Regions from separate parts of the Bradyrhizobium sp. 33ap4 genome, predicted to be linked through region 2. Evidence: riboswitches for the same ligand, from Rfam matches in the RefSeq annotation. Region 2 holds a riboswitch; the other holds the start of a gene.
What was found. A riboswitch is a leader RNA that binds a small molecule or an ion and turns the genes downstream of it on or off. The one in region 2 is predicted to bind cobalamin.
Positions count from the first base shown of each region.

Region 1: another riboswitch for cobalamin. It lies ahead of Q2M23_RS16850 (DUF1636 family protein); the one in region 2 lies ahead of metE (5-methyltetrahydropteroyltriglutamate--homocysteine S-methyltransferase).

Region 1 covers NZ_JAUMTJ010000019.1:131,762-136,178, forward strand. Annotated here, with positions in the region: gene cobN (cobaltochelatase subunit CobN) at 1-1,540, opposite strand, end outside; gene cobW (cobalamin biosynthesis protein CobW) at 1,540-2,574, opposite strand; gene Q2M23_RS16850 (DUF1636 family protein) at 2,571-2,945, opposite strand; cobalamin riboswitch at 3,039-3,251, opposite strand; gene cobO (cob(I)yrinic acid a,c-diamide adenosyltransferase) at 3,288-3,941, shown strand; gene Q2M23_RS16860 (cobyric acid synthase) at 3,953-4,417, shown strand, end outside.
Region 2 covers NZ_JAUMTJ010000012.1:105,709-110,125, reverse strand. Annotated here, with positions in the region: gene metE (5-methyltetrahydropteroyltriglutamate--homocysteine S-methyltransferase) at 1-2,228, opposite strand, end outside; cobalamin riboswitch at 2,330-2,530, opposite strand; gene Q2M23_RS11690 (hypothetical protein) at 2,905-3,537, shown strand; gene Q2M23_RS11685 (nodulate formation efficiency C protein) at 3,880-4,417, shown strand, end outside.

The DNA of each region.
Region 1 (4,417 bases), on a different contig from region 2:
GATAGAACGCGACATAGGCATGGCGCGGCGTGCGCGCCAGATCGTGATAGTCGGCGTCGCGCTGTCCCACCTCACCGCGCTCCGGCTGAACGGCGATGACCGATTTGCCGCAGCAGATCGCCGCGAAATGAAATGCGCCGTCACGGCAATCGGGATCATCTTCCGGCGCGCCCCATGCGCGGCTGAGATCGCCCTGCAGCAGCTCGGGAAGGCCGGAAAGCGCCGCACGATAGTCGGCGATGTTCCACGTCAAATTCCTGCGCAAAAGAATGTCGCCCAGTGACTCCACCGGCTCAAGGTCAAATCCCGCGCCCGCGAGATCAGCCAGCATCGCCCCGACCGAGGCAAGCGCATCGAGGCCGACGGCATGCGCGATCTGATGCGGGCGGCCGGGATAGTTCGAGAGCACCAGCGCGAGCCGCTTCTCCTGTGCCGGCTTGCTGGCAAGCCGATGCCAGGCGGCCACGCGTGCGGCAACTGCAGCGACGCGCTCGGCATCCGGTCGATGCGCAAGATGCGCGAATTGCAGCTCAAGATCGCGCTCACCAGGCGATTTGAAGCTCACGACCCCTGTGAACAGGCGGCCGTCGACCTCCGGCAGCACCACATGCATCGCGAGATCGCCGGGCGAGAGCCCGCGGAGCGACAAGGCCCAATCCTCGCGCCGCGCGGTCGACAGCGCGACCTGGAACACCGGGCATGATGCAGCGTCGAACGGCGTCGTGCCGTCGTCACCGGCCGCGGAAAACGCGGTCGCATTGACGATCGCCGCTGGAGCGCATTGCGCAAACTGAGCGCGCAGCCAATCCGCCACGCCCGCCGCCTTCAGCGAGGTGACGAACACACCGTGGGCATCAAAGCCCCTCTCACGCAATGCATCGATCAATGCATCGACCGGCGCCGTATCGCCTGCCGCGAGGTAGGAACGATAGAACGTCACCAGCACGCGCGGCCGGCCGTCCGGTGCCGGCAACGCCGCGATGGCACCGCGCTGGGAATCGTAGACGCCGATCTCGGGAAGATCGATCTCGCCGACCACGGGTCCGGCATAAAGTCCGGACGCCAGCGCCAGTTGCGCGATCACGGCCTGCGCCGCAACGGGGCCGCCCTTGTCGCACAGCACCTTCAGACGGCGCAGCGTCGAGACCGGCAAGGTCGAGAACTCATCCAGCCGCAGATCGTCGCGGCCATCGGCCGGCAGCACGACCAGGGCGATGCCGCGCTCCTTCGCCAGCCGATGCACCGCGGCCAGCCCGTATGACCAATAGGGCTCGCCGCCGATCAGCCGCACCAGAATGCCGCGGGCGTGCGAGAGCGTCCGCTCGATATAGGTATCGACCGACAGCGGATGGCGCAGCTCCGCGAGATTGGCGAGCCGCAGCGACGGCAGCGCAGCACGGCCCCGCCGCCAGCCGGCCGCGAAGGCAGCAAGATCGCTGTCGGAAAACGACAACACCACGAGATCGGCCGGATCCTGGCCGAGGTCCCTTGGCGTCGCGGTCTCCTCAAGGCCGCGGCTCTCGCGGAAGACGACGTGCATCAGACACCAAGCCGTGCCCTGATCGCGGCTTCATCGATGTCGGCATGTTCGCCGATCACGACGAGCTTCGACCGCCGCGCCCGGGCACCCCAGGGCATGTCGAACTGATGCCGCACCCGCTCGCCGACCGATTGCACCAACAGCCGCATCGGCTTGCCTTCGACCGCGATGTAGCCCTTGGCGCGCAGCACGTTCTGCTCGCGCGCCAGCCCCTTGATCGAGGCGACCAGCGCGTCGACATCCGAAACTTCCGGAAGATCGATCACGACGGAATTGAAATCGTCGTGCTCGTGTTCCTCCTCGCCATCGTGATGCGACGGCCGCGCCGCGAGATCGCTTTCCGCCGCCGCCCCGAGCCCGAGGATCACGCGCGCGTCGATCGTGCCGTCGACGACGGGCAACATCGGCACCTCGCGCGGCATCTCGGCCGCGATCACCTCTTTCGCTGCCTTGATCCCCTCCGCCCCCGCGAGGTCCGCCTTGGTCAGCAGCACGATATCGGCACATGCGATCTGGTCCTCGAACACTTCCGACAGCGGCGTCTCGTGGTCGAGATTGTCGTCCGCCGCACGCTGCGCATCCACCGCGGCCGGATCAGGCGCAAAACGGCCGGCGGCGACGGCCTCGGCGTCGGCGAGCGCGATCACGCCGTCGACCGTGATCCGCGAACGGATCTCCGGCCAGTCGAACGCTTTCAGCAGCGGCTTCGGCAGCGCGAGCCCGGAAGTTTCGATCACGATGTGATCGGGCTTCACGTTCCGCGCCAGCAACTGCTCCATCGCCGGGATGAAATCATCGGCGACGGTGCAGCAGATACAGCCATTGGCGAGTTCGACGATGTTCTCGGCCGGACAATTGGCGTCGGCGCACGACTTCAGGATGTCGCCGTCGACGCCTTCGCTGCCGAATTCGTTGACCAGCACCGCGAGCTTCTTGCCGTTGGCATTGCGGATCAGATGCTGGATCAGCGTCGTCTTGCCGGAGCCGAGAAAGCCGGTCACGACGGTGACCGGAATTTTGGCGAGCGTGGTCATTCTGCGGCCTCCGGCACGACGGGAAGAGGTGGAATGCGGGCGAGCGATTGCTTGCGGAAGATTTCCGGACGGCTGCGCCACGGCACGATGCCGTCGGGCGCCGCCGCATAGGCGGAGGCACCGGCGATCACATCCGCGGCATTATCAGCGGACAGTCGGCCGTAGACATAGGACCACCGCCCCGGCGCGCTGAGCGCGACCGAGCAACCCTGGCTGCAGGCCGACAGGCATGCGACGGGAACCAGATTGACGTCATCAGGCACGCCGGCCTCGACAAGCGCGGCATGCAGGCGTGCACCGGGCGCGAGCTCACCTTCCGCCGGCGTCTGGCCGGCGCGGCAGGTGATGCAGACATGAAGTGTAACGCTCATCGCCCTTCCTGGATTGACAGCGGGAAGCGATGAGGCACACGAACCGATTTTGGACAGGTTCGTTCCCCGTCGCGGAACACCCCGTCCGCCGGTTTCACAACATGCTGCGTTGGCAGGTCTCCCGGCTTGCGGAGCAGGTTTTACCCTTCGATGCCCACCTTCCCGACTCCGTATGGAATCAGTGGCTTGGGCATCTCTCCGGTCACGGTCGCGGGGGCGGCTGCGCTTCGGGCCCGATTTAGCGGAGCCCTATCGCATTCCCTCTTCGCCTGTCGTAGGACAGGAACCGACGCGGGACCACCATTCGTCCAAGCCTCGCACTTGTCAAGCCGAAGGAATGTGATGACTTCTGATGGAAAGGGCGCTGAAGACGGCGCCGTCGGCACCGATCTTTCGCCGGATGCGCGCCACGCGGACAAGATGGCGAAAAAGAAGGCCGCCCGCGACCGCATCATGGCGACCAAGAGCGGTGAAAAGGGCCTGATCATCGTCCATACCGGCGCCGGCAAAGGAAAATCGTCCTCCGCGTTCGGCATGATTGTGCGCTGTGTGGCGCACGGCTTTCCCTGCGCCGTGGTGCAGTTCATCAAGGGCGCCTGGGATACCGGCGAGCGCCGCCTGCTCACCGGGCATTTCGGCGATCTCTGTCAATTCCACGCAATGGGCGAAGGCTTTACCTGGGAGACGCAGGATCGCGCCCGCGACATCGCGGCAGCGCAAGCCGGCTGGGAAAAGGCCAAGCAGCTGATCGCAGACCCGAGCCTGCGCATGGTCGTGCTCGACGAGATCAACATCGCGCTACGCTACGATTACCTTGCGATCGCCGATGTCGTCGACTTCCTGACCACGTCGAAGCCGCCGATGACCCATGTCGTGCTCACCGGGCGCAACGCCAAGGAGGAGCTAATCGAGATTGCCGATCTCGTCACCGAGATGACGCTGGTAAAGCATCCGTTCCGCTCCGGCATCAAGGCCCAGCCGGGCGTCGAGTTCTGACGGGCATCACGATGGCGCGCGCATTGATGATCCAGGGAGCCGGCTCGGACGTGGGCAAATCGCTCATCGTCGCCGGCCTCGCCCGCGCCGCGAGACGGCGCGGCCTGCGCGTGCTGCCGTTCAAGCCGCAGAACATGTCGAACAACGCCGCCGTGACCGTCGATGGCGGCGAGATCGGCCGCGCACAGGCGTTGCAGGCGCTCGCCGCCGGCGTCGAGCCGCACACCGACATGAACCCGGTGCTGCTGAAGCCCGAGACCGATGTCGGCGCCCAGGTCATCGTGCACGGCAAACGGATCGCCACCGCACGCGCGCGCGAATATGCCGGCATGAAACCATCGCTGACGGGCGCGGTGCTGGAGAGTTTTGCGCGCCTGAAGCAGCGCGCCGATCTGGTGCTGGTCGAGGGCGCCGGCAGTCCCGCCGAGGTCAACTTACGCAAAGCCGATATCGCCAATATGGGATTTGCGCGCAAA
Region 2 (4,417 bases):
CAGAGCTGCGAGTCCTGCAGCCGCTTGCGAGCCAACGCCATGAGTCCCGTCATCTCGCTGGTCTCGGGCACGCGTGGAGAATGGATGTCGTACACGCCCGGCCCGATTTGATTTGGATATTTGTAGTTCCGAAACGCGTCGAGCAATTCCATCTTCGAGCGCGAGGTCTCGATCGAGATGACATCGGCGTCCATTGCAGCAATCGCATCGATGATGTCGTTGAATTCCGAGTAGCACATATGGGTATGAATCTGGGTTTGATCGGCGACGCCCGATGAGCAGATGCGGAAGCAATCCCCAGCCCAGTCGAGATAGGCCGCCCACTCCGATCGACGCGGTGGCAACCCCTCGCGCAGCGCTGCTTCGTCGATCTGGATCATGGTCGCACCCGCATTCTCGAGATCCCTGACTTCGTCTCGGATCGCGAGCGCAAGTTGGCGGCAGGCCTCGCTTCTGGGAATATCATCGCGAACAAACGACCAGTTCAAAATCGTTACCGGTCCGGTCAACATCGCCTTCATCGGCTTGTTGGTTAGTGATTGCGCGTAGCGCCACCAGTCCACGGTGATCGGCTTCGGCCGCGAGACGTCGCCAAACAGGATCGGTGGCCGAACGCAGCGCGAGCCATAGGATTGTACCCAGCCGTTTTTGGTAAATGCGAAGCCGGAGAGTTGCTCGCCGAAGTACTGCACCATGTCATTGCGCTCGAACTCGCCGTGCACGAGCACGTCCAGGCCAATGTCCTCCTGCCAACGGACAGCACGCGCAGTCTCCTCCTTGAGAAACTTGTCGTATTGCCCGTCGCTCATCGAGCCTCTCGCGTGCGCCGCGCGGGCATTACGCACCTCTGCGGTCTGCGGAAACGATCCGATCGTCGTGGTCGGAAACGCCGGCAGTTTGAAGCGCTTGCGTTGGATCTCGGCACGGCTGGCAAATGGGCTGACGCGCCGTCGCATGGTCTGATTGATCGCACTGATCCGGACGGCGACATTGGCGTCACGGATCTTCGGGGAAGTTCCGCGGCGGGTGGTAACGCGCTCCGATTCCGCAAGAGCGTCGGCGACATCTTGATCGCCTGCGAGTGCCCGTGCCAAGGTCGCAAGCTCGCGAATCTTCTGAACCGAGAACGCAAGCCAACTCTTGACATCGGAAGCAAGCTCCGTTTCGAGTTCAACATCGACCGGCACGTGAAGCAGCGAACAGGATGGGGCGATCTGTACGCGATCCTTGCCGAGCTTCGCAATGGCGGGATCGAGCCGCTGGCGCAGCGCCGACAAATTCGTCCGCCACACATTGCGACCGTCTATCACGCCGAGTGACATGACGAGTTCACTTCGCCCGGCAGCAATGATCTGATCCAATAACTCCGGCGCCCGAACCAGATCGACATGCAGGCCGGCAATAGGTAGGCGCAAGGCGGTGTGAAGATTGTCGCCAAGGTGGCCGAAATAGCTGGCAACCATGATCTTGATGGCCGGCCCTTCCTTGGCGAGCCGGCCATAGGCATGCAGCAAAGATTTTTTTGGCCCCTCATCCAGATCAAGGACCATGCAGGGCTCGTCAAACTGAACCCAATTTGCTCCGCGTTTGGCCAATTCCTGCAGAACCTCGATATAGACAGGTAGCAGGTCATCCAGGAGTGACAGTGGCTGGAACGCGGGATCCGCACTCTTGCCTAGCTTCAAGAAAGTGACCGGGCCGATCAGGACAGGGCGAGTCTGAAAGCCAAGGGCCTTGGCTTCCTCATACTCCTCGATAGGCTTGCGAGAGGAGAGCCTGAAAGTCTGTCCCCGATGAAATTCCGGAACCATGTAGTGGTAGTTGGTATCGAACCACTTGGTCATCTCCTGCGCGGGTGCGCCATAGCCGCGAGGTCCGTGACCGCAACTCGCATCCTGACTGCCGCTTTGTGAACCGCGTGCCATGGCGAAATACGTCTTGAGAGAAGCAGGCTCGGCTTTCGAGGCATAGACTTCCGGGATGGCGCCGACCATGACACTGGTGTCGAGCACCTGATCGTATAGCGAAAAATCGTTCGACGGAATGATGGTGACACCGAGGGATTTCTGGCGCGCCCAGTTCGCCGCACGTAGGCCGGCTGCGTCCTCGAGCAACTGCTGTTCGCTGATTCTTCCGGCCCAATAGCTTTCGAGCGCGAGTTTAAGCTCGCGTCTTGGACCGATGCGCGGCGTTCCGAGCGTGGCAACCGGAAGCGAGAGAAGAGACATAGCGTTAACCCCATGTTGGGGGCAAAGGCCATGGCGGACGCAGGCAGGAGACGTCGCGCGAGCGACGGCTGCTTGGCGCACCACCGGGACACCCCGCCCGTGGACGAACATATTGTCGGGGCAGGTCTCCTGGCTCGCGGGTCATCGCCACTGTCCGGCCTTCCCGAAGCCGCGCAGGCTTCAGTGACTCTGTTGGACAGCGGCTCGCCGCTCACAGTTGCGGGGGCAGCGCCGGCATCACCGGCTTCCCTCTTAGCTCCGGATCAAACAGGAACCGGAGAACCTCGACGACTTGGATTATCGGCAAGACAACTCCGCCGTCAACCTCTCAAATTGATGCTGCGACGTCTCCTACGTGTTGACGATGCACGGCCACTCTTGATCGGGACGTTGAAGGCACTCTCCAATCACAAATATCGGGGTGACCATCTGCGAGGCGCGTTGGCGTCGGACCGCGCGTCAGATCATGGAAGAGACGAATGCGGCCTGGGCGATGAAGGTCACGGTGCCGAGGCAGGACGCTCTTCACGCGATCCAGCTTTCGAACATTCATCGAGCACCCTTCGCTACGTCCCCCTTTCTCCACCAACAACCAGTGTGAATAGGCGCGCTATACGCTAAATCCGCCGGCATACTCAGCGAGCATGTTGATCTACGACCAATCCTGGTAGGCGCCATGCGGACGTTTTTTGGCGATACTGCGAAAAGCAAGCATAGTGAATCACCAACGAAAAGAGTAGCTCGCAATGAAAATGGCTGTTTGGAGTGCCCTCACCGTCTTTGCTGCTGCCGTCTTTGCGGTCGGCCTGTTCGGCTGGATAGCAAGGCCACTTATGAACCCGGCCGTCAGACAGATGCTCTCGAACGTTTTGAGCAGTTCAAGCCGAAGCTAGCTCAACCCGAGGCTTGGCCTTCTTGCCCGGTCGATACGACTGCATGGAAGCGCAGCTCCTCCAATGTTGACTACGGCGACGAACTGATAGACGCCGGTCACGAAGCGGGCCATCACGCGAGCGGCGAAGGCCTCGTCCCATCGTCTGCCTTACTTTTGAACTTGCGAGCGCCAATTCCTAATCGCTCGCCGCTGATGGGCGGCTTCGCCTCGTTGTCGGCCATAAAGCGCCTAGCACAACCGGCTGAGGCACTCTCGACCTTGGCAGCAGCGGCAACGACCCCGGACCACACCGGTTCGATGGCGGCAAACCTGCACTCAATTGTCGTCTGGCTTCTGGCAGCGAGGCTTTCAAAACTGCGCTGCTCGGAGATCCAGTGCGTGACAGGAATGAGCCACGAAAGTCGCTGCGAATAGGCTTAATGGCAACATAAATAAGGTGCGCAGGTCGGGAAGTCGACAAAGGCGGCACAAATCTGGTGCGAACTGCCTGCTATTGCCTGGCACGAAGAATGCAAGTCCTCGCTTGCCCAGGCTTCTCCTCCTGGGCTGGTCCAGCATTGCAAGTTGAAGCTTTGGCTGACCACTGAAGTTAGCGGCGCGTGACATCGAGGGACAGCGCCTGCAGCGCGGGACATCAGCAGGTGCTCGCGTCACGTTGCCGCTAACTTCTAGCGATCTCGTAGAGCACGTCGAAGATTGTCCGCTTTGGAATTGACGCGTGGATGAGAACCAGATGGGCCGGCAGCAATGAAGAGAATGTCTGGAACGCGCGTGCTTTGGTTCTGTCTCGGTCGATCGCTGATCTGCCTGGCCGGGCTGGCAGCGACAAACAGCAACGTTCGCGCCAACGACAGCGCGCTTGTCGAAAGGGTCAAGTCAACGTGGCGAGCGCAAGACGGCGAGACTATAGAACAAATCATCTCCAAGGTCTCGAAGGTGGCTCACTTCGTCCCTCGGTCATGGGGAGTCGCTGAAGGAATTGACCGAACAGAGTATGTGTACTTTTCGTGGACCAGGCACCAAGACAACAAATCAGACGAACAGTACGCAATCACTTGGAAGATCGCGACCGACGGAACGATCAGACTTGCGTCGCCATATGCCAAGCCGATTGAATTGGGTTGGCGCGCCTTTGCGCTCTCGTTGATCGCCAGTGAGGTCACCGATGGCGAAAGGGACGCAAATCTCCGCTTTCTGCACGATCCTGTTAACTTCAACTTCGTAACGACCGCACAAGGCAAGCTCGGCGATCTTCTGCGGCACGGCCGGTGCCATATCATTGAGCCCGTTGCAG